Regions from separate parts of the Bradyrhizobium sp. WYCCWR 12699 genome, predicted to be linked through region 1. Evidence: predicted binding sites of a transcription regulator. Region 1 holds the regulator's gene; each other region holds the start of a gene.
The links. The regulator LexA, encoded in region 1, represses DNA repair genes until DNA is damaged. The targets are predictions, from matches to a motif close to TGTTCNNNNTGTGTTCNG.
Positions count from the first base shown of each region.

Region 2: a site for LexA is predicted at 1,263-1,280, ahead of ruvC (crossover junction endodeoxyribonuclease RuvC). Genes of this name have one in related genera too.
Region 3: a site for LexA is predicted at 3,274-3,291, ahead of RPS27_RS11230 (DNA recombination protein RmuC). Genes of this name have one in related genera too.
Region 4: a site for LexA is predicted at 1,148-1,165, ahead of RPS27_RS35075 (ImuA family protein). Genes of this name have one in related genera too.

Region 1 covers NZ_JAVTJN010000007.1:29,684-35,666, reverse strand. Annotated here, with positions in the region: gene RPS27_RS07695 (alpha-hydroxy acid oxidase) at 1-756, shown strand, start outside; gene RPS27_RS07690 (HAD family hydrolase) at 766-1,395, shown strand; gene RPS27_RS07685 (hypothetical protein) at 1,566-1,772, shown strand; gene glp (gephyrin-like molybdotransferase Glp) at 1,974-3,185, shown strand; gene lexA (transcriptional repressor LexA) at 3,361-4,062, shown strand; gene RPS27_RS07670 (hypothetical protein) at 4,597-5,031, shown strand; gene RPS27_RS07665 (ComEC/Rec2 family competence protein) at 5,039-5,983, opposite strand, start outside.
Region 2 covers NZ_JAVTJN010000005.1:412,357-418,339, reverse strand. Annotated here, with positions in the region: gene ruvB (Holliday junction branch migration DNA helicase RuvB) at 1-70, opposite strand, end outside; gene ruvA (Holliday junction branch migration protein RuvA) at 91-708, opposite strand; gene ruvC (crossover junction endodeoxyribonuclease RuvC) at 705-1,232, opposite strand; gene RPS27_RS06660 (YebC/PmpR family DNA-binding transcriptional regulator) at 1,441-2,187, opposite strand; gene RPS27_RS06655 (methyl-accepting chemotaxis protein) at 2,406-4,154, shown strand; gene RPS27_RS06650 (methyl-accepting chemotaxis protein) at 4,263-5,687, shown strand; partial or broken gene RPS27_RS06645 (c-type cytochrome) at 5,898-5,983, shown strand, end outside.
Region 3 covers NZ_JAVTJN010000030.1:96,253-102,235, forward strand. Annotated here, with positions in the region: gene dapE (succinyl-diaminopimelate desuccinylase) at 1-746, shown strand, start outside; gene truA (tRNA pseudouridine(38-40) synthase TruA) at 822-1,559, opposite strand; gene fmt (methionyl-tRNA formyltransferase) at 1,566-2,489, opposite strand; gene def (peptide deformylase) at 2,627-3,151, opposite strand; gene RPS27_RS11230 (DNA recombination protein RmuC) at 3,322-4,521, shown strand; gene RPS27_RS11235 (AmpG family muropeptide MFS transporter) at 4,663-5,983, shown strand, end outside.
Region 4 covers NZ_JAVTJN010000039.1:920,600-926,582, reverse strand. Annotated here, with positions in the region: gene RPS27_RS35080 (putative DNA modification/repair radical SAM protein) at 1-1,067, opposite strand, end outside; gene RPS27_RS35075 (ImuA family protein) at 1,229-2,023, shown strand; gene RPS27_RS35070 (DNA polymerase Y family protein) at 1,914-3,503, shown strand; gene RPS27_RS35065 (error-prone DNA polymerase) at 3,500-5,983, shown strand, end outside.

The sequences.
Region 1 (5,983 bases):
GTGTCCGAGCCGGGCCTGGAGAAGACCGCCGAGATGGCCCCCGATGCACTCCGGCTCTACCAGCTCTATGTCCGCGGCGACGATTCCTTCGTCGCGGATGTCGTCAGCCGAAGCGAGAAGAACGGCTATGCCGCCTTCTGCCTGACCGTCGACACCGCCCATTACAGCCGTCGCGAACGTGACATCGCCAAGCGCTACGTTCGCGAGAGTCGCCTGCGCGCCACCGGCGGCGATTTCCAGAAGGGCCTGGAGTGGCGGACCGTGAAGATGATCAAGGACAAGTTCAAGATCCCGCTGATCCTGAAGGGCATCGCCACCGCCGAGGACGCGCTGATCGCGGTCGATCACGGCGTCGAATGGATCTACGTCTCCAATCACGGCGGCCGCCAGCTCGACCATGGCCGCGGTGCCATGCATGTGCTGCCCGAAATCGTCGAGGCCGTGAAGGGCCGCGCCAAGATCATGGTCGACGGCGGCATCTGTCGCGGCACCGACATCGTCAAGGCGATCGCGGCAGGGGCAGATCTCGTCGGCATCGGCCGGCTGCAATGCTGGGCGCTGGCGGCAGCCGGCGAAGCCGGCATCACGCGGATGCTGGAGCTGCTCGAGGACGAGGTGCTGCGCTGCCTCGGCCTGCTCGGCGCCACGTCGTTTGCCGAGGTCGACAAATCCTGCCTGCATCCGGCGACCGCCACCAACGCGCCGAGCGTGTTCAGCGCGTTTCCGCTGTTCGACCACGAACCTTATCGGTACTGAGTAAGAGGATTGCAGGTGACATCGCTCTCTCCCGGCAGCGCGGATGCGCTTCTGTTCGATCTCGGGCGCGTGGTGCTCGACATCGACTTCTCCAAGGCGATCGCTTGCTGGGCGGGACATGCCGGCTGCCATCCCGAAAGCATCGTCGCGCGCTATGTGCGCGACGAGGCCTACCGGCTGCACGAGATGGGCAAGATCAGCGACGAGGATTATTTCGCCTCGCTACGCGCTTCGCTGGGGATCGGCATTTCGGATGCCCAGTTCCTGGAGGGCTGGAACGCGATCTTCGCCGGCGAGATGCCTGATATCGCCGAGTTGTTGCCGCGGGCGGCGAAACAGATGCCGCTCTACGCCTTCTCCAACACCAACCGGCCGCATGTCGATTATTTCTCGAAGGAATATGCCGATCTGCTCGGCCATTTCCGCGAGCTGTACCTGTCATCGAGCATCGGCCTGCGCAAACCGGATGCGGAGGCTTTCGACCATGTCGTCGCCGCGATCGGCGTTCCCGCCGAGCGCATCGTGTTCTTCGACGACCTCGCTGAGAACATCGAAGGCGCGCGAGCCCGCGGCCTGACGGCCGTGCATGTGACCTCGCCGCGCGACGTCGGGAAGGCCTTGAAAGCATTGGGCATCTGACGCCAGCCGCGGGTGCCACCCGGCCTCCCGGCAGCGACATCTTCCGGAACTAAATCTGCTGGAATTTTGGAACCTGATCACTTTGTGCATTTTTATACAGAGTTCCGGGAACGGAATACCGCCCTTCGGACTCTTGAGTCCGTTGGGACTTCTACATCGGACTGATCGACGTGCTGGGCAAAACCTATCTCACCAAGCAAGCCTCTCTCCTGCTTGAATTCGCAAGAAACACCTCGGATTCTGACCTTTCCGCCAAGCTGATCAGCAAGGCCGCCGACCTGAAATCGCAGGCCGATCCGCTCCCCGACAAGGATCAAGGGCCCAAAGCGCCCGACGTCGCATTTGAGATCAGTCCGGACGATCCGGCGGCACGGTGACCGTATCGGTGTTGGCGCTCGTGATTCTCGTCCTTCACGGCGCGCTGTCTCGGCTTCCAGATCATGCCCTGACGAACTTGCACTCCTCCACCACGGAGATCACGCAGGATAGATCATCCCGCGCGCTGCTTTGCCTCGCGCCTGCGGTCGGCTAGAACTCTCGCCGCCCCATTGAACGATGTGCGAGCAGGAGTTTTGCCCGTGGCCCTGATGCCGGTTTCCGACGCCCTTGCCGCGGTGCTGGCAGGTGCAGAGCCGCTGCCTGAACAGATGGTTGCACTCGACGAGGCCTATCACCGCGTGCTGGCACATGATGTCGCGGCGCGGCGCACGCAGCCGCCGCAAGCCATGTCGGCGATGGACGGCTATGCGGTGCGCGCGGCCGACGCGGCAGCGATCGATTCCCGGCTGACGGTGATTGGCGAGGTCGCCGCCGGCCGTCCTTTCGCGAGAGCGGTCGGCGCCGGCGAAGCCGTGCGGATCTTCACCGGCGGCGTCGTTCCCGACGGTGCGGACGCGGTCGTGATCCAGGAGGACACCGTCGTGGACGGCAACAGCGTCACGATCAAGGAAGCCGCCATCATCGGACGGCACATCCGCCCGGCCGGCGTCGACTTCCGTGAGGGTGACGTCCTCCTCCGCAAGGGGACGCGTCTGACCGAACGTGACCTCGCGCTCGCTGCCGGAATGAACTACCCGCAGCTCGCCGTCTGCCGCCGTCCCAAGGTCGCGATCCTCGCCACCGGTGACGAACTGGTGATGCCGGGCTCAGCGCCAAGGCACGGCCAGATCGTCTATTCCAACGGCTACGCCCTGCACGCGCTCGCCCGCAGCGAGGGCGCCGACACCGTCGACCTCGGCGTCGCCGCCGACACGCTGGAGGCCACCACATCAGGCATCCGCCGCGCTCGCGAGAGCGGTGCCGATATCCTGATCACGACCGGCGGCGCGTCGGTCGGCGACCACGACCTGGTCCAGCAGGCACTCAGGGACGAAGGCATCGCGATGGCGTTCTGGAAGATCGCCATGCGGCCGGGCAAGCCGATGATGCACGGGCGGCTCGGCGCCATGCGCGTGATCGGCCTGCCCGGCAATCCCGTGTCGTCCTATGTGTGCGCCTTCCTGTTCATGGTGCCGCTGATTCGCGCCTTGTCAGGCCGCTCGGTGATTCATCATCGTCGCGAACGTGCCGTGCTCGCCTGCGATCTCGGTGCCAACGACCAGCGCGAGGATTACTTGCGCGCGCGCCTCGAGCTGCGCGACGACGGCACGCTGGTCGCGCTTCCCGTCAGCCATCAGGATTCCTCTCTGCTTGCGAATCTTGCTGCGGCACAGGTACTTCTCGTGCGCCCACCGTTCGCGCCGAAGGCCAAGGCCGGCAGCCCCTGCGAGGTGCTGCGGCTCCCCGTCTGAGTGCACGGCCACACGCATTCCGCGAACCGCGCTTCGTTCACGGTAAATTAAGCAGTTGCGGAACATGTATCGAACATATAGTGTCCGTTCATGATTTGTTTCGAGGATGTAGCTGCTTATCGCTGAACTCATCGTCTCGGAATCGAACGACATCAACCGGGGGACTTTGGTCGAGATGTTAACGCGCAAACAATACGAGCTTCTGCGGTTCATCAGCGAGCGTTTGAAGGAAAGCGGCGTGCCGCCCTCCTTCGACGAGATGAAGGATGCGCTCGACCTGCGCTCGAAGTCGGGCATCCACCGCCTGATCACCGCGCTCGAGGAGCGCGGCTTCATCCGCCGGCTGCCCAACCGCGCCCGCGCCATCGAAGTGATCAAGCTGCCGGAGCTCCAGGCTGCCGCCGGCGCCCGGCGCGGCTTCACGCCGAGCGTCATCGAGGGCAATCTCGGCAAGATCCGCGCGAGCTCCAGCCCGCCCGTGGACGAGGGCGAGCGGCCCGTTGCGGTGCCCGTGATGGGCCGGATCGCGGCCGGCACGCCGATCGAGGCGTTGCAGACCCGCAGCCACACCATCAGCGTGCCGCCCGACATGCTCGGCTCGGGCGAGCATTACGCTCTCGAGGTGCGCGGTGATTCCATGGTCGAGGCCGGTATCCTGGACGGCGACATGGCGCTGATCCAGCGCAACGAGAGCGCCGACACCGGCGACATCGTGGTGGCGCTGATCGACGACGAGGAGGCTACGCTCAAGCGCTTCCGCCGCCGCGGCGCGTCGATCGCGCTCGAGCCTGCCAATGCCGCCTATGAGGTGCGTATCCTGCCGCCGAACCGGGTGAAGATTCAGGGCAAGCTAATTGGGCTTTACCGGAAGTACTGAGTCCGGAAGGACTCAGTCCGAAAGTAGTTTTGGCGCCTGCGTGCCGCCTTCGATCGGCGTCGCCGATCTGAGATTGGAGCGGATGAATGTCCGCTCCGGCTGGATGATCATTCTGGTTCTGCACAGATTATCCGGCCCCTCCTCCACGGCCATCTTCGGCGGACCGCAGCGACATCGCGTCTGGGCGTTTCGGGTTCGGAAGACCAGATCGTTTGGGTGCAGCGGTAGCGGCATCGGGGCACGGGGCCGTTGCCGCGCCATCGCATTGCCATGTCCGCAACACCCAATTGCGCAGCGCCGCGATCGCGCCGGCAATGCGAAGTGTCGCTTTTGCAGTCGCTGACAGGCGCCCGGCGTAATGCACCTCAGCCAGCTTTGTTCCTGGCGAATTCGGGAAAGTTAAAGTGATCGCGGGGTGCGGATCCCAGCCGCAGATTTGCCTACAACCAAGCACAGCGTTGGTGTTTAAACTCTGACAGAGGCCTGTGCCTCCAAGAGAGGCGCGGGTCGCTATCTTCACATGAGGAGCACCCGATGTGTGACTATAGCCTGCATGCCGTCGCGACGCGCCCCGCAGAAGTCGGCGAGACGATCGTCACGACAACCTTCCGCGGCACCTCGACGCGCGGCTTCGCATCCGAAGCCGACCTCTCCGTTGCGGTCTGCCTGCTGCCGGGAACGGAGCTCGCCTTCGCAGACAACGTCCGTTACGACAACCGCTGGATCTGGACACGCACCGTCAACTCCCGCGTCGGCAAGTTCGGCAAGGTCGATCCGCACATTCCCGATCGCCATCACGACGCGATCGAATTCCCTGATGGCAAATACGTGCTGGTGACTCAGCTCGTCGAAGGCCAGCGCGCAACCGTGCTGCAATTGCCCGTGACCCAACCGGTCGGCGAGCGCGAGCACAAGCCTGGGATCATCGCCGATAGCCGTTCGCCCGTCACACCGCTGCCGCTGGGCTGACAGAGGCTCAGTCCTCTGCTTGAAGATCGGCCTCCGACGGGGTCGCATCCTTTGCGCGCGGAGCCGCCGCCCGCGGCATGAGGGCTCCTTCGAAATCTCCCTCGCCGGCGGCCGCCGGCGACCAGGGACGGTTCGTGCCCCTCGCCCTCACCGCCTGAACTGCAAATCCGTCGCCACGCCGTGTCAACGCCAGCGCGCCCTGGCGAACGAGCCGCTGCCGATCCACCACCATCGCCGCGCAATCGGGCGATGCGGGCCGTGACGTCACGACCAGTGCGGCACGGCTGCAATCGTCCGCGAGCGCGTCGATGCGCGAGGCGAACGCGACCAGGCGCCCGTCGGCAAGCGGCGTGACGCAGCCGGCCTCGTCGCACGACACCCCCTCGGCCAGCGCGCTGCTGCCGGCATCGCGCGGATCGGCGTCGGCCGCCAGCCACTCCTTCAGCATGAAATTGTCCTTGCCCGTCCTGATCAGGTGCAGGCGCCCGTCCCCGCCCCGCACCGCGACGCTCGCGCCGTCCCCGGCGATCAGGATATCGGGCTGCCGCGCCGACAGGCCCCACGCGATGGACGCCAGCAGCGCCACGGCACCGCACCAGCGCAAGGGCGTGCGCAACAGGCCCATCACGATGATGCCGAGGCTCGCGGCGATCAGCGGCGCGATCCCGAACGCCGGGATGCGGCCGACCGCGCCCGGCAAGGCCGCCACCCAGCGCGAGACCGCGACCATCCAGTCGATGCCGAGGCCCATCAGCCACCAGAAGACGCGATCGAGCCCGAAGGGCGCGGCCAGCAATCCCAACAGCCCCGCCGGCATCACCAGTGCCGAGACCACCGGCATCGCACCGAGATTGGCGAGCACGCCATAGGGCGTGACACGATGGAAGTGGAAGGCGGCATAGGGCGTGGTCGCAAGCCCCGCGATCAGCGAGGCCAGGAACAGCATCGCGAT
Region 2 (5,983 bases), on a different contig from region 1:
AATCGGACAGCGATTGCGGACGCAGCGCGGTGTCGCCGACATCGTCGCTGCGGCGCTCGGGCGAAACCATGCGGCTGGCCTTGGGATCGCTCACTTCGCGAGCTCCTTCAGGCCAAGGCGAATGAGCTGCGCCGTCTCGGCATTCTCACCGGCGCTGCGCGAGGCAGATGCAATCGCAGCGGCCGCCTGCGGCTGGCCATAGCCGAGATTGACCAGCGCGGAGATCGCATCCGCGACCGGGCGTGGGGCTCGTTGATCGTCGACCGCGCCTGCGAGATGCACGACGGCAGGATCGACATTGGCGAAGGCCGGCGCCTTGTCCTTCAACTCGGTGACGATGCGCTCGGCGACCTTGGGGCCGACGCCGGGCGTGCGCGCCACCGCCGCCTTGTCGCGCAGCGCGATCGCATTGGCGAGATCGGAAGGCGCCAGCGTGCCGAGCACGGCGAGCGCGACCTTGGCGCCGACGCCCTGCACGGTCTGCAGCAGGCGAAACCATTCGCGCTCCTGGTCGGTGCGGAAGCCGAACAGTTTGATTTGATCCTCGCGGACATAGGTCTCGATCGACAGCACGGCGGCTTCGCCCGGCGAGGGCAGATGCTGCAAGGTGCGCGAGGAGCAATGCACCTGATAGCCGACACCGCCGACGTCGAGGATGACGAAGTCTTCGCCGTAGGAATCGATCAGGCCCTTGAGCTTGCCGATCATAGGCTCGCCACCTTCAGCCGCAGCGCGGTGCTCTGGCGGTGATGGGCATGGGTGATGGCGATGGCGAGCGCATCGGCGGCGTCTGCCGACGGCGGATCGGCCTTGGGCAGAAGGATCTTCAGCATCATCGCGATCTGGGCCTTCTCGGCGTGCCCGGCGCCGACGACGGTTTTCTTGACCTGGTTGGGCGCGTATTCGGCGACAGAGATGCCGAACATTGCGGGCGCCAGCATGGCGACGCCGCGAGCCTGGCCGAGCTTCAGCGTCGCAACGCCGTCCTTGTTGACGAAGGTCTGCTCGACCGCGGCTTCCATCGGCTGGTGGTTCGAAAGCACGGCCGCCAGCCCTTCATGGATCGCGAGCAGCCGGCTCGCCAGCGGCAGGTCGTTCGGCGGTTCCACCGAGCCGCAAGCCACATAGATCAGGCGGTTGCCGTCAGCCTCGATCACGCCCCAGCCGGTGCGGCGCAGGCCGGGGTCGATGCCGATGATGCGGACGGGTTGGCGAATCGGGAGCGCGGTCATGGGCCAGTGATAGCGGCTGGCCGATGATAGCGAAACAGAAACAGAACAGAAGTAACAGGGGAAGTGGCCCGTGCCCCGGGCGGGACGCAGCGCGAAGCGGTGCGGCGCTGAACCGGGGCCCATATCGGCACCGATGCCTGCGGGACGATGGGTCCCGGCTCTGCGCAGCGGCGTTTCACGCTGCGGCGCGTCCGGGACACGAGCGGCCTCAGCCGCCCATCTTCGCAACAAGCGCGTCCGACACCTCGAAATTGGCGTAGACCTGCTGGACGTCGTCGTGCTCGTTGAGCAGATCCATCAGCTTCAAGAGCTTCTCGCCGGTCTCGTCATCGACTGCGACCGTGTTCTGCGGCTTCCAGATCAGCGCGGCCTTGCGCGGCTCGCCGAATTTGGCCTCCAGCGCCTTGGCGACGTCGCGATAGCCTTCGGTCGAGGCGTAGATCTCGTGGCCACTTTCGCCGGAGACCACATCGTCGGCGCCGGCCTCGATCGCGGCATCCAGCACGGCGTCGTCGGAGGCGACGCTGCGGTCGTATTCGATGATGCCGGTGCGGTCGAACATGAAGGACACCGAGCCGGTTTCGCCGAGATTGCCGCCCGACTTGGTGAAGAAGGAGCGGATGTCGGAGGCGGCGCGGTTGCGGTTGTCGGTCAGCGCCTCGACGATGACGGCAACGCCGCCGGGGCCGTAGCCCTCGTAGCGGATCTCGTCATAGTTTTCGCCCTCGTTACCGAGCGCCTTCTTGACGGCACGCTCGATATTGTCCTTCGGCATGTTCTCCTGGCGCGCCGCGATGATAGCCGCACGCAGGCGCGGGTTCATGGCCGGATCGGGCGTGCCGAGCTTGGCTGCGACGGTGATTTCCCGCGCCAGCTTGCCGAACAGCTTCGACTTCTGGGCATCCTGCCGCCCCTTGCGGTGCATGATGTTCTTGAATTGGGAATGTCCGGCCATGCGTGGTCTCTTGGAAAGTCGTCAGCCAAAGGTGAGCGTGGGAAGCGCGGCCTTATAGGCCGCCACCCCACCGGAATCAAAGGGATCTGGGCCTCTGAGGTAGCACTGTAAAGGTAGCCCCCGTAATGGACGGTGCCTAGAGGTGAGGCACCGTTAACCCTGATTTCATTCCGGACTGCGAAAATAGCGCCCGACCTTATCCCGACGAGAGAGAGCTGATGGCGTTCGGACTATTTCGAAAGCGCCTGCCGGACCAGGCCGCGCCTGCGGCCGCCCCGGCGGCTCTGCAGCCGGCGGCCCATTCCGAGCCCGCTGCCGTGGCCGAAACTGATTCGGCACGGGAAATCCTGGAGCTTTTGGAACTCGAGCTCGGCGCCATGATCCGCCAGCTCGAACGCGCCGCCAATTCCGTGGCCGGCGGCGCCGAAGCGACCGCGGCGACGCTTGCCGCCATCCGCGACCGCACCGATGCCCTGACCGGCCGCACCAACGCCGCGCAATCGACCGCATCCACCTTCGCCCATGCCGCCGACAAATTCACCCAATCCGCCCTGGGAATCGGAGCGCAGGTTCGCGAGGCCGGCAAGCTCGCCGACGAGGCAAGCGCCGCGGCACAGGAAGCCCGCGCCAATGTCGATCGCCTGCGCGAATCCTCAGCCGCCATCGGCAACGTCGTCAATCTGATCGCGCAGATCGCGCGGCAGACGACGCTGCTCGCGCTCAACTCGACGATCGAGGCCGCGCGCGCGGGCGCGGCCGGCAAGGGCTTCGCGGTCGTCGCCACCGAGGTCAAGGCCCTCGCGGTGCAGACGCAAGGCGCGACCGAAGAGATCACCAAGAAGATCGACGCATTGCAGCGCGACGCCGCCGGCTCCGCGGATGCCGTGCACCGCATCTCGCAGGCGATCGAGGCGATCCGCCCGGTGTTCGAGACCGTCAACGGCGCGGTCGCCGAACAGAACGCCACCACCAGCGAAGTCTCCGGCAATGCCGCGAGCGCCTCGGAGTTCATCGTCTCGGTCGGCGAGAGCGCGGCCGAGATCGATGCCGCGACGAAGGCTGCCGAGAGCCATGGCGAGAACGTCGCCAGTGCCGGCAAAGCCGTCACCACCTTCGCGCAAAAGCTGAAGTCGCGCTGCGCCGTGCTGCTGCGCCAGAGCGAGCACGACGATCGCCGCAAGACCGAACGGCTGCCCTGCCATCTCAAGCTCGAGAGCGCGCGCAGCGTGATGCCGGTCTATGAGATCTCGATGGACGGCGTGCTGATCGGCGGCGCTGACGCCGGCCGGCTCGCACCGCAAGCGATGATCGAAGGCACGCTCGAAGACGTCGGCGCCTGCCGGCTGCGCGTGATCGAGCAGTCCAAGGCCGGCGCCCGCGCACAGTTCGCCAGCCCCAATGCCGAGCTCCGCGAAAAGATCGAGGACAAGCTCTGGTCGATCCACGAGGAGAACACCGAGTTCGTCACCCGCGCCATGGAGGCGGGCAACGCGCTGACCAATATCTTCGAGCAGGCGGTGGCACGCGGCGAGGTCAAGATCGACGACCTCTTCGACACCGACTATGCCGAGATCGCCGGGACCAATCCGCAGCAATACCGCACGAAATATCTCGACTGGGCCGACCGGGCGCTGCCGCCATTCCAGGAAACCTTTCTGGCGAAGGACCAGCGCATGGCCTTCTGCGCCATGGTCGACCGCAACGGCTTCCTGCCGGTGCACAACAAGATCTATTCGCATCCGCAGCGGCCGGGCGACGTTGCCCAGAACACGGCCAACAGCCGCAACCGCCGAATATTCAACGATCCGGCGGGGTTGGCTGCCGCGCGCAACCTGCGATCGTACCTGGTCCAAAGCTATGCGCGCGACATGGGCAACGGGAACACGGTGATGATGCGCGAGATCGACGTCCCGATCCGCGTGCAGGGCCGGCACTGGGGTGGATTCCGTACCGCCTACAAGCTGTAGTGCACGCTCAGGCAAGACGCCTGCCGCGAATCATCCTCTAAAGTCGCGACTGGAATGGGAATGCCGCCGTGAGCCGGGTTGCGGCTCTGACTGGAGGACTCATCGAACATGTCCGTCGTACAACTTGCCGTCATGGACACCGGCTCCAACCGCACGCTTGCCGAACGGCTGATTGATCAGCTCGCCGACCGCATCGGCGGTCTCGGCGTGGAGCTCGCCGATATTGCCGGCAACGTCCAGGAAGTCGCAAGCCGCGTCGCGAACCAGTCCGACCGGTTCCACCACCTCCAGAGCACGGCCGAGACGATGGTCTCGGCCAATCACGACATCGCCAATGCATCGCAGGCCGTACAGACGACCACGTCCGCGGCGGTCGGTGAGATCGCGCAGTCCCGCAGCGCCGTCGACACCGCGGTCAGTCACATCTCCGAGCTCGTCGCAGCGGTGGAGCGGATCGAGGCGCGCCTTAGCGCCGTCGGCTCGGCGCTTGCGCAGGTGGCGAAGGTGTCCGGCTCGATCGAGGCGATCGCCAAACAGACCAATCTGCTCGCGCTGAACGCGACCATCGAGGCCGCCCGCGCCGGCAATGCCGGCCGCGGCTTCGCGGTGGTCGCAAGCGAAGTGAAGAACCTCGCCGAAGCCACCCGCCAGGCCACGCACCAGATCTCCGACACCGTTCGCGACCTCGATGGTCAGATCGAAGGCCTGATCGGCGAAAGCAGCGACGCCTCGCAACGTGCCAAGACCGCCGGCGAAGGCGCCCAGCAGATCTCCAGCATCATCTCGCGCGTCCAGCAGGGATTTGCGTCGGTCGAAGCGGAGATCGGCAGCGTCACGCGCGCGGCGACCTCCAATCTCGGACATTGCGACACCGTCATCAGCGAGCTCAACGAGCTCGCCAAGGGCGTCGACCTCTCCTCGCGCGACCTCAAGAACGCCGACGAGCGCGTGGCCAAGCTGCTCGACACGTCCGAAGGACTGATCGCGCTGATCGCCGACAGCGGCGTCGAGACGTCGGACACGCCGCTGATCCGAATCGTGGTCGACACCGCGAAGCGGATCACGGCCGAGTTCGAAGCCGCCATCGATCGCGGCGACATCACGCTGGACCAGCTCCTCGACGAGACCTATCGCGAAATTCCCGGCACAGATCCGAAGCAGTACCTCACCAACTACGTCGAATTCACCGACCGCGTGCTGCCCGCGATCCAGGACCCGATCCAGAAATCGGATCCGCGCATCGTCTATTGCGTCGCCTGGGCGCGGGATGGCTATCTGCCGACCCACAATCCGAACTACCGCCTGCCGCAGGGCAAGGACCCCGTCTGGAATAACGCCAACTGCCGCAACCGCCGCCTGTTCAACGACCGCACGGTGAAGAAGGTCGCGGGCAATACCAAGCCGTTCCTGCTCCAGACCTACCGGCGCGACATGGGCGGCGGACAGTTCGTGCTGATGAAGGATCTTTCGTCGCCGATCGTGATCCGCGGCAAGCACTGGGGCGCCTTCCGGATGGGATTTAGGCAGGGCTGACGGCCGGCGCTTCCGCGTCCCAACTCAAAAGTTCGAAAACAACCCCATGCACAGTAGCCGGGGCGTGCGGAATCAATGGCTTACGCCGGCAGGCCACGACGCGTTTTGACGCGTCGGGCAGAACAGGAGCGTGAGGCTCCTGTTCTGAAAGACCATCGTCTCGTTGCCGCCCTCTCCGGGAGAATAGAGCTGCTCTGCCCGTCAACGACCCCCGCCGCGACCAACGTCGCACAGATCGTGATTCCGGCATCAAGCGACATACGCCCGACGGCGCGCTCTCGATGCCGCCGTTCGGC
Region 3 (5,983 bases), on a different contig from region 1:
GCGATGAGGAAGACGTCTCGATCAACGGCACCATCAAGCTGCTGAAGTGGGCGGCCGAGCGCGGCGAAAAATTCGATCATTGCGTGCTGGGCGAGCCCTCCAATGTCGAGACGCTCGGCGACACCATCAAGGTCGGCCGCCGCGGCTCGCAATCCGGCACGCTCTATGTCGACGGCGTGCAGGGCCACGTCGCCTATCCGCATCGCGCCTCCAATCCGGTGCCGGATATTTCGCGGCTGATCGTCGCCATCAGCGACGAGCCTCTCGACCATGGCAGCGCGCAGTTCCAGGCGTCCAATCTCGAATTCACCTCGGTCGACGTCGGCAACAAGGCCAACAACGTGATTCCGGGCGAAGCCCGCGCCAAATTCAACATCCGCTACAACGACAACCACACCCAGGCGAGCTTGCGCGAACTGGTCGAGACGCGCCTCACTAAGGCCTGCGGCAACCGCATCAAGGCCCGCATCGTCTGGGAGCCCTCGAACTCGAACGTGTTCGTGACCAAGCCGGGCCCCTTCACCGATCTCGCGGTGTCCGCCATCGAGGAAGTGACCGGGCGCAAGCCGGAGCTGTCGACGTCAGGCGGCACGTCGGATGCGCGTTTCATTTCGAGCTACTGCCCGGTGATCGAGTTCGGCCTGGTCGGCCAGACCATGCACCAAGTCGACGAGCGCGTGCCGGTCGCCGATCTGGAGAAGCTGACGCAGGTGTATCGCGGGATTTTGACAAGGTATTTTGGGTAGGCCCCTATATCGCCTAGCCCTCCGCCGTCATGCCCGGGCTTGTCCCGGGCATGACGGCCGTGGCGGTGTCAGGCCCTAATAATCTACCTTCATCAGATACAGCCCGTCCGGCGGCGCGACGATGCCGCACGCGGCGCGGTTGCGGGCTTCAAGCGCTGCGGAGAGATCATCCGCGGTCCAGCGGCCCTCGCCGACCCAGACGAGCGAGCCCACCATCGAGCGCACCTGGCTGTGCAGGAACGAGCGCGCCGAGGTAACGATGATGATCTCGCGGCCATCACGCGTCACGTCGAGCTGGTCGAGCGTTTTCTCCGGCGACTTGGCCTGGCATTCGGTGTCGCGAAACGTCGTGAAATCGTGCTTGCCGAGCAGGCGTTGCGCCGCCGCATGCATCGCGTCGGCATCGAGCTTGCGCGGCACGCGCCAGGCGTGGCCGATGTCGAGGGCGAGATTGGCGCGGGTGTTGATGACGCGGTAGCGGTAGTGTCGCTTCACGGCGGAAAAGCGCGCCTCGAAACTATCAGGCACGACCTCGGCCTCCAGCACCGCGATCGGATGCGGCCGCAGATGCGCATTGAGCCCGTCGCGAAAACGGCCCGGCGGAAATGGCTTGTCGACGTCGACATGCGCGACCTGGCCGCGCGCATGCACGCCGGCATCGGTACGGCCGGCGCCGTGCACGCGCAAATCCGCGCCGGTCATCGCCTTCACGGCGGCCTCCAGCGCGCCCTGCACCGAGGGCAGCGTGTCCTGGATCTGCCAGCCGAAGAACGGCGCGCCGTCATATTCGATGGTGAGCTTGTAGCGGGGCATCGCTGACTAGTTGAACCTCGCTCCCGCCTTCAACGGCGTGCCGCGCAGGAAGTCCGCGGCCTGCATCCGGCCCTTGCCTTCGCGCTGCAGCTCGATGATGCGGATCGCGCCTTCGCCGCAGGCGATGGTGAGCTGATCGTCGAGCACCGCGCCCGGCGCGCCAGAGCCTTGTCCCAGCTCGCAGCGCAGGATCTTGACGCGCGAATTCTCCAGCTCCGCCCAGGCGCCGGGGAACGGCGAGAGGCCGTGGATGTGACGCAGCACCTCGCGCGCCGGCTTGCTCCAGTCGATCCGCGCCTCGGCCTTGTCGATCTTGGCGGCATAGGTGACGCCTTCCTCGCTCTGCTTCCTGAGCTGGAGCCCGCCGCGGGCGAGCGCGGCCATCGCGCGCACCATGAGATCGGCGCCTAACCGCGACAGGCGATCATGCAGATCGAGCGCGGTCATGCCGTCGGTGATGGCAAGCCGCTCGGCCATGGCGACGTCGCCCGTATCCAAGCCGACATCCATCTTCATCACCATGACGCCGCTCTCGGCATCGCCCGCCATGATCGCGCGGTTGATCGGCGCCGCGCCACGCCAGCGCGGCAGCAGCGAGGCGTGCAGATTGTAGCAGCCGAGCTTCGGCGCATCGAGGATCGCCTGCGGCAGGATCATGCCGTAGGCGACGACGACAGCGGCATCAGCCTCGAACGCGCTGAATTCGGCAAGTGCCTCTTCGGTCTTCAACGTCTTCGGCGTCAGCACGGGCACGCCGAGTTTTCGCGCGGCTTCCTCGACCGGGGTAGGCTGCAATAGCAGCCCGCGCCGCCCGCCCGGCTTCGGCGCGCGGGTATAGACGGCTGCGATCTCGTGGCCGTGCGCGACGAGCTCGAGCAGCGTCGGCACGGAGAAATCGGGCGTGCCCATGAAGATCAGGCGAAGGGGCATGTGGCAGCGTTCGGGTGAGAGTTCTGGTTCTCCGTCATGCCCGGGCTTGTCCCGGGCATCCGCGTTCTTGGCCGAGAAGGAAGCAAGGCGTGGATGGCCGGGTCAAGCCCGGCCATGACGGCTGGAGACGTGTCGCTTTATTCCGCGCGCTTGGCGGCTTTCTCGAACTTCTTCATCACGCGGTCGCGCTTGAGCTTCGACAGATAGTCGACGAACAGGACGCCGTTGAGATGATCGATCTCGTGCTGGATGCAGGTGGCGTAGAGGCCTTCGGCGTCCTCCTCGTGCACCTTGCCGTCGAGATCGGTGAAGCGCACGCGCACTTTCGCGGGGCGTTCGACCTCCTCGTAATATTCGGGGATCGAGAGGCAGCCTTCCTCGTAAACCGACAGCTCCTCGGACGAGGCGATGATCTCGGGATTGATGAAGACGCGCGGCAGCGGCTTGGTCTCGCCGTTCTCGTCGCGCTTGGCGAGGTCCATGGTGATCAGCCGCAGCGGCTGCGCGATCTGGATCGCGGCCAGGCCGATGCCGGGCGCGTCGTACATGGTCTCGAACATGTCGTCGGCAAGCTTGCGGATCTCCGAGGTGACCTTCTCGATCGGCTTGGAGACCAGACGCAGCTGCTTGTCGGGCAGGATGATGATTTCTCTGAGGGCCATGGCCGCGATTTAAGCCCCAGGCCGGATGCGGTCAATGCGGCCAGGAACTCTGTTAACCCCTCGCTAACCATAAAACTTCGTCTTTTGTTAACCATAAAAATTAGGGGACCATTAACCGCTTACGTTCTCCCTTCGTTCGCTAATGCCCGGCGAATCGGCTACAAGGCGCCATGAACGAGATCATTTTCATGCTGGGCGAATGGCCAGTGCGCACCATCGATGCGCTGATCGGCTTCGGGGCCCTCGTCCTCATCCTGCTGGTGGCCATCGCAATCGTCATCGCGCGGTCCGGCCGGCGCGGCGCGGAACTCGCGATGGCACATGCGATCCGGGCCGACGAGCTCGAGGAGCGCTTGAGCGAGGTGCTGCGCGCCCAGAGCGAGTCTTCCGGCCGGGTCGACGCCATGACCCAGGCGCTGGCGGGACGCCAGGCCGAGATGGCGCGAGCGGTCAACGAGCGGCTGGATTCGGTGACCCATCGCGTCGGCCAGTCCATGGAACACTCGACCCGCAACACCATGGAGAGCCTGCGCGCGCTGCACGAGCGGCTCGGCATCATCGACAGCGCGCACAAGAACCTCACCGATCTCACCACGCAGGTGACGACCTTGCGCGACGTGCTCGCCAACAAGCAGTCGCGCGGCGCCTTCGGCCAGGCGCGGATGGAGGCGATCGTCCAGGACGGCCTTCCCAAGGGGGCCTACGAGTTCCAGTTCACGCTCTCGACCGGCAAGCGGCCCGACTGTGTCGTGTTCCTGCCGGACCAGCGCCCGCTCTGCATCGACGCGAAATTTCCGCTGGAGGCGATGACGGCGCTGCACGACGCCCGCACCGACGAGGAGAAGCGCGTTGCCACGCAGCGGCTGCGCGGCGACGTGATGAAGCATGTCAGCGACATCGCCGAAAAATATCTCGTCACCGGCGAGACCCAGGAGATGGCGCTGATGTTCGTGCCGTCGGAATCGGTCTACGCCGAGATCCATGACGGCTTCGACGACGTGATCCAGAAGGCCTACCGCGCCCGCGTCGTGCTGGTGTCGCCCTCGCTGCTGATGCTGGCGATCCAGGTGATGCAGCAGATCATGAAGGACGCGCGCATGCGCGATGCCGCCGATCAGATCCAGACCGAAGTGATCAAGCTTGGCGACGACCTGGGTCGTCTCAGGGATCGCGTGGTCAAACTGCAGAAGCATTTTTCCGATGCGAACGAGGACGTCCGCCAGATCCTGATCTCCGCCGACAAGATCGAAAAGCGCGCCGGGCGGATCGAGGAGCTCGATTTCAGCAAGAGCGATGCGGCGGAAGGCCCGCGGCTGGTGACGACCGGCGCGCCGGAGCTGTTCCCGAGGAAGCTTCAGGCGGGGGAGTAGAGCCCACACCGTCATGGCCAAGCTTGTCCCGGCCATCCACGACCTTACAGCCGCACCAGGAACGTGGATGCCCAGGACGAGCCCGGGCATGACGAGTTTTGTAGCAGAGGCATCACGGCCAGAATCTGCTAACACCGCCCCATGACCGCACCCGACGCGACCTCCCCCGCCGCCGCTCCTGCGACCTCCTGGCGCGATAGTCTTGCCGTTTACCTGCAGCCGCGGGTGCTGATCGTGCTGTTCCTCGGCTTCTCCTCCGGCCTGCCGCTGGCATTGTCGGGCTCGACGCTGCTGGTGTGGATGCGCGAGGCAGGGGTCGACCTCAAGACCATCGGGCTGTTCGCGCTGGTCGGCACGCCCTACACGCTGAAATTCCTCTGGGCGCCGCTGGTGGACGCGCTGCATGTGCCGCTGTTCACCCGCGCGTTCGGGCGGCGGCGCGGCTGGCTGCTGTTCTCGCAGCTCTTGCTGATCGTCGCGATCCTGCTGCTGGCCATGACCGACCCCGCGCGCTCGCCGTTCTACGTCGCGCTGGGCGCGCTGCTGGTGGCGACCACGTCCTCGACACAGGACATCGTGGTCGACGCCTTCCGCGTCGAGAGCCTGCCGGAGAGCGAGCAGGCCGCCGGCATGGCGGCTTACGTCGCCGCCTACCGGATCGGCATGCTGGTCTCGACCGCGGGCGCGCTGTTCATCGTCTCCGGCTTCGAGGGCACCGGAATTCCGCGGCAATCGGCCTGGATGTGGGGCTATGTGGTGATGGCGGCGATGGTGCTGATCGGCACGATCACGGCGCTGGCCGCAACCGAGCCCGGGCAATCGGAGCGGGCTGAAGCCGCGACGAAAACGGAGACTGCGTTCGCGCGCGTGCTGCACGCGGCGATCGGGGCTTTCTCGGAGTTCCTGTCGAGGAAAGACGCGCTCGCCGCACTGTCTTTTGTCGTGCTGTTCAAGTTCACCGACGCTTTCTCCGGCACGATGACCGCGCCATTCGTGATCGACCTCGGCTTCACCCGCAACGACTATGCAGCCATCGTGAAGGGCGTCGGCCTCGCCGCGACCCTGATCGGCGGATTTGCCGGCGGCTTCGTCGCGCGGCGCTATCCGCTTGCGGCATCGCTCTGGATCGGCGGCGTGGTGCAGGCGCTGGCCAATCTGACCTTCTCCTGGCTCGCCATCGTCGGCACCAATCAATGGGCGCTGGCGCTCGCCATCTGCGCCGAGAATTTCACCAGCGCCATCGGCACCGTGATCTTCGTCGCCTATCTCTCGGCGCTGTGTCAGAACCCGCTGCACACGGCGACGCAATATGCGCTGCTCACCGCGCTCGCGGCGGTGGGGCGGACCTATCTCTCGTCGGGTGCCGGATTCGTGGCGGCTGCGACCGGCTGGCCGCTGTTCTTCGTGATCTGCGTGCTGGTGGCGATCCCGAGCCTGATTCTGCTGGCCTGGCTGCAGAGGC
Region 4 (5,983 bases), on a different contig from region 1:
CGCCGTGTCGCGATGATGCGCTCGACCGCCTTGGTGCCGAAGCCGGGCACACGCAGCAGCTCCTCGCGGCTGGCGCGATTGACGTCGAGCGGAAAGCGGTCGCGGTGGCGCAGCGCCCAGGCGAGCTTTGGATCGATGTCGAGCGGCAGCATCGCGCTGTCGTCGACGATCTCCGCAACGTCGAAGCCGTAGAATCGCATCAGCCAGTCGGCCTGGTAGAGCCGGTGCTCGCGCAGCAGCGGCGGCTGCACCAGAGGCAAGGCGCGGCTCGCATCGGGGATCGGGCTGAAGGCGGAATAATAGACGCGCCGCAGCTTGTACGAGCCGTAGAGGTTGGAGCTGGTGTGGAGGATGGTGTGATCGGAGGCGCTGTCGGCGCCCACGATCATCTGCGTGCTCTGGCCCGCCGGCGCGAAGCGCTGCGGCCTCGCCTTCGTCTTTGCTTTGCGGTTGTCCTCGGCTTCGTCCAGCTTCAGCCGCAGCCGGCCCATGGTGCGGCGGATCGCGCGCACGTCCTTCTCGGGCGCGAATTGCTGCAGGCTGGTCTCCTCGGGCATCTCGATATTGATGGAGAGGCGGTCGGCATATTTGCCGGCCTCCGCGATCAGCGCGTCATCGGCCTCGGGAATGGTCTTGAGATGGATATAGCCGCGGAAGTGATGCTCCTCGCGCAGTTTTCGCGCGACGCTAACGACTTGCTCCATGGTGTAATCGGGGCTGCGGATGATGCCGGAGGAAAGGAACAGGCCCTCGATGTAATTGCGCCGGTAGAAGTCGAGCGTCAGCTTGACCACTTCCTCAATGGTGAAGCGGGCGCGCGGCACGTTCGAGGAGGCGCGGTTGACGCAATAGAGGCAATCGTAATTGCAGGCGTTGGTCAGCAGCACCTTGAGCAGGGAGATGCAGCGTCCATCCGGTGCGTAGGAATGGCAGATGCCCATGCCTGGCGCGGTCGAGCCCATGCCCTTGCGGTCGCTGGAATCCCGCTTTTCGGTACCGCTGGAGGCACAGGACGCGTCGTACTTGGCGGCGTCGGCCAGGATTTCCAGCTTGCGTTGTACGTCCATGTTTGAATCCCGTTGATTCCACTGATGAATCCGCAAGCGCGCCAATTCGATTGACTCTCCGCGCGCCGTTAGCTTTATATTAGAACATATCATGAACAAATGAGCTAGCCATTGGTTCTCTTTGGGAGCCACCGGCAATCACCTCTGAAGGAGCGGCGAGCATGAGCGGCGCACGTCTAAGCGCGCTTGCGACCTTGCGCGGCCAGATCGAACGCATCGAGACCGCGGAGATCGTGCATCAGCACGACCGCGTCGCGCTCGGCCATAACGAGGTCGATGCCGTGCTGAAGGGCGGGCTCGCGCGCGCGGCGATCCACGAGGTGTTTTGCGAGGGGCGGCAGGGTACGACCGCCACAGGATTCGTCATGGGTCTTGCGGGACGCGTGAGCGCGCAGCGGCCGCTGTTGTGGGTGCGGCAGGATTTTTCGGAGCTGGAAGCCGGCGCGCTGTCGATGAGCGGGCTCAAAGAGCTCGGCCTCGACCCGCGCCGCGTGGTGACGGTGCGCGCCGCCGATGTCGAGAGCGCGCTGCGAACCTCGGCCGATGCGCTTGCCTGCGACGCGCTGGGGGCCGTCGTGCTCGAGCTCTGGGGCGAGACCAGGCAGTTCGATCTCGTGGCGAGCCGCAAGCTGACGCTGGCCGCGCAAGGCTCCGGCGTCACCGGTCTCTTGCTGCGCATGGCGGCGCAGCCGCTGCCCTCGACCGCAGAGACGCGATGGATGCTGCGCGCGGCGCATTCGCCGCCGGGAGCTGTGTGGAGTGCCTGGGGCGCGCCGCGCTTCGATGCCGAGCTCTTGCGCAATCGTCATGGCCCCTGCGGCCGGTGGATCATGGAATGGAATTGTGATGAGTGCCAGTTCAGTGAGCCGAAGGCGTATTCTCAGCTTGTGGCTGCCGCGCCTGCCCATCGACCGGATCCAGCGGTTCTTGCAGGGGAGCGGCGGCGCGCAGGATGAACCCGGCATCGTCGTCATCAAGGACAACAATGCGCTGGTGATTCATGCGCTGGACGAGGCCGCCGAGCGCCTCGGCCTGTATATCGGCCAGCCGCTGGCGAATGCGCGAGCGATGTGTCCGGATTTGCGGGTGTTCGACGCCGATGTCGTGGCCGATGCCAAAACGCTCAGCGACATCGCCGATTGGTGCGATCGCTTCACGCCGCTGGTGGCGCTCGATCCGCCGCACGGGCTGTTCCTCGATATCACCGGCTGCGCGCATCTGTTCGGCGGCGAGGCTGCGCTGCTCAAGACGCTGGTTCGCGCGCTCGCCCGCCAGGGCTTTGCCGTCGGTGCGGCGATCGCCGGCACGTCGATCTGCGCGCGTACGCTGACGCGGCAGGCATCTGGCAGCATCGTTGCCGATGGCAACGAGGCGGCGGCGATCGAGCGGTTTCCGGTGTCCGCGCTCGGTGCGGACGAGGCCATTACCACCGGCTTGCGCCGCGCCGGCCTCAAGACCATCGGCGACGTCGCATCGCGCAGCGCCTCCGAGATCACGGCGCGGTTCGGCGCCCGGTTCTCCACGCTGCTCGCACATGCGCGGGGGCAGGGCGATGCGCCGATCAGCCCGCGCAAGCCGCTGCCCGATTACATCGTCGAGAAGCGCTTTGCCGAACCGATCGCGACCGACACCATGATCGCGATGACGCTGTCGCGGCTCGCCGACACCTTGATCGCATCGATGGAGAAACAGGGCAAGGGCGCGCGGCGGCTGGAGGCCGCCTTCTTCCGCACCGACGGCGTGGTGCGCGCCATCATGGTCGAGACCGGACGTCCCGTGACGCGAAGCGCGGTGATCGACCGCCTGTTCCGCGAGCGGCTCGATGCGCTTGCCGATCCGCTCGATCCTGGTTTCGGCTTCGACATGGTGCGCCTGTCGGCGAGCCGCACCGAGATCGTGGTGCAGGAGCAGCGCGATCTCGACGCTCATGTCCATGACAATGACGAGCTCGCCGCGCTGATCGACCGCATCGCCGCGCGCATCGGGGGGAAACGCGTCGTCGTGCACCTGCCGGAGGATACCCATATTCCTGAATGTGCGGTGATGGCCGCGCCGGCGCAGCATCATCTCGCAGCCGCCATGCAGGCCGAATGGCCCGCGCGTGTCGAGAGCGAGCCGCCGCTGCGTCCCCTGAGGTTGTTCGACAAGCCGGAGCCGATCAAGGTGCCGTTCGCGGCCGTGCCGGATGGTCCGCCGCATCAATTCACCTGGCGCCGCGCGCTCCATGCCGTGGTGCGGGTGGAGGGGCCGGAACGCATCGCGATGGAATGGTGGCGGCAGGACGGCAAGCAGCTGACGCGGGATTATTTCCGCATCGAGGATGCCGAGGGCCTGCGCTTCTGGATCTTTCGCGACGGTCTTTACGAGGGGGAAGTGTTCGATGGCGATGGCAAGCCCGCTTCTCCCGGCTGGTATGTGCACGGTCTCTTCGCATGACGTCCCCCGCCTATGCCGAGATCGGCATCACCACGAACTTCTCTTTCCTGCGCGGCGGCTCGGATCCGCGCGCCTATGTGCGTCAGGCGAGCGAGCTCGGCCTTCCCGCGATCGGGATCGCCGACCACAACACGCTAGCCGGCGTGGTGCGGGCGTGGAGTGAGCTCGACAACGATAAGGTGGTGCACAAGCCGAAACTGCTGATCGGCGCGCGCATCGTCTTCAGCGACGGCACGCCCGACATTCTGGTCTACCCGCGCGACCGCGCCGCCTATGGCCGGCTGTGCCAGCTCCTGACCCGGGGCAAGCGTGGCGACGACATCACGCGGATCGAGAAGGGCGAGTGCCGTCTCGCCTTTGCCGATCTCCTGGAGTTTTCGGAAGGACAGCTCCTGGTTCTGACGCTGCCGCATCGCTTCGAGCCGGTGCAGGCGCTGGATGTTCTCGCAAAGCTGAAAGCGAGCCGCGCCGAAGGCGTGTGGCTGGCGGCGAGCCTGGTCTATCGCGGTGACGACCGCCGCCGCCTCGCGCGGCTCGATGATCTCGCCTCGAAGGCAAAGGTGCCGCTGCTCGCGACCAACGAGGTGCTCTATCACGATCCCGCACGCCGTCCTCTGCAGGACGTGCTGACCTGTATCCGGGAAAAGACCACGATCGAAGCTGTGGGGCGGAAGCTCGAGGCCAATGCCGAACGGTTCTTGAAGACGCCGCGCGAGATGGCGCGGCTGTTCCGAGATTTCCCCGAGGCGATCGCGGAGACCATGCGCTTTGCGGACGCAATCGACTTCTCGCTCGACCAGCTCAAATACCAATATCCTGACGAGCCGGTGCCGCCCGGGAAGACCGCGCAGGGGCATCTGGAAGATTTGACCTGGGCAGGCGTCGACAAATATTTCGGCGGTATCGATAATATTGACGCAAAGCTGAGCGCCACGCTGAAGAAGGAGCTCGCGCTGATCGCCGAGCTGAAATACGCGCATTACTTCCTCACCGTGCATGACATCGTGCACTACGCGCGCAGCCAGAACATTCTGTGTCAGGGGCGGGGATCGGCGGCGAATTCGGCCGTGTGCTACGTGCTCGGCATTACCTCGGTCGATCCGACCAAGGTCGATCTGCTGTTCGAGCGCTTCATCTCCAAGGAGCGGCTGGAGCCGCCCGATATCGACGTCGATTTCGAGCATTCGCGCCGCGAGGAGGTGATGCAATATGTCTATCGCCGCTACGGCCGTCACCGCGCCGCGATCATCGCCACCGTCATCCATTATCGCCCGCGCAGTGCCATTCGCGACGTCGGCAAGGCACTGGGCCTGACCGAGGACGTCACCGCCGCGCTCGCCGACACCGTCTGGGGCAGCTGGGGCAAGGGCCTCAACGACATGCAGGTCCGGCAGGCCGGGCTCGATCCCAAAAACCCCATGATCAACCTCGCGGTCGAGCTTGCGACCGAGCTGATCGAATTCCCGCGCCACCTTTCCCAGCATGTCGGCGGCTATGTGCTGACGCAAGACCGGCTCGACACCTATGTGCCGATCGGCAACGCCGCGATGGACGATCGCACCTTCATCGAATGGGACAAGGACGACGTCGACGCTCTCAGCATGATGAAGGTCGACGTGCTCGCGCTGGGCATGCTGACCTGCATCCGCAAGTGCTTTGATCTGATCGACCAGCACAAGGGCGAGCGCTACGCGCTCGCGGATATCAAGGGAGAAGATGACGACGAAGTCTATCAAATGCTGCAGCGGGGAGAGTCGCTTGGGGTGTTCCAGGTCGAGAGTCGCGCCCAGATGAACATGCTGCCGCGCCTGAAGCCGCGGACGTTTTACGACCTCGTCATCGAAGTCGCGATCGTGCGGCCCGGGCCGATCCAGGGCGACATGGTGCACCCTTACTTAAGGCGTCGGAAAATGAAGCCGGAGGATATCGAGTATCCTTATCCGAAGGGTGGCAACAAGAACGAGCTCCGTGAGGTCCTGCACAAAACACTCGGTGTGCCCCTGTTCCAGGAGCAGGCCATGCGGATTGCGATCGTGGCCGCAGAGTTCACCTCGGAAGAGGCCAACGGATTGCGGCGTGCCATGGCAACGTTCCGCAACGTCGGGACCATCGGCAATTTCGAAGAGAAAATGATCGGCAATATGATCCGTCGAGGGTACGATCCTCAATTCGCGCGAAACTGCTTCGACCAGATCAAAGGCTTTGGTTCCTACGGCTTTCCCGAGAGTCATGCGGCGAGCTTCGCGCAGCTCGTCTACATCTCGTCATGGCTGAAATACCATCACCCTGACGCGTTCTGCTGCGGCCTGCTGAACTCGCAGCCCATGGGCTTTTACGCCCCGGCGCAGATCGTCGGCGATGCCCGCAAGAACGGCGTCGAGATTCGTGACATCGACGTATCCTATAGCTTTGCGCAAAACACGCTGGAGGAGGGGAACGGCAAATATTGCGCGGTGCGTCTCGGCTTCCGTCAGATCGAC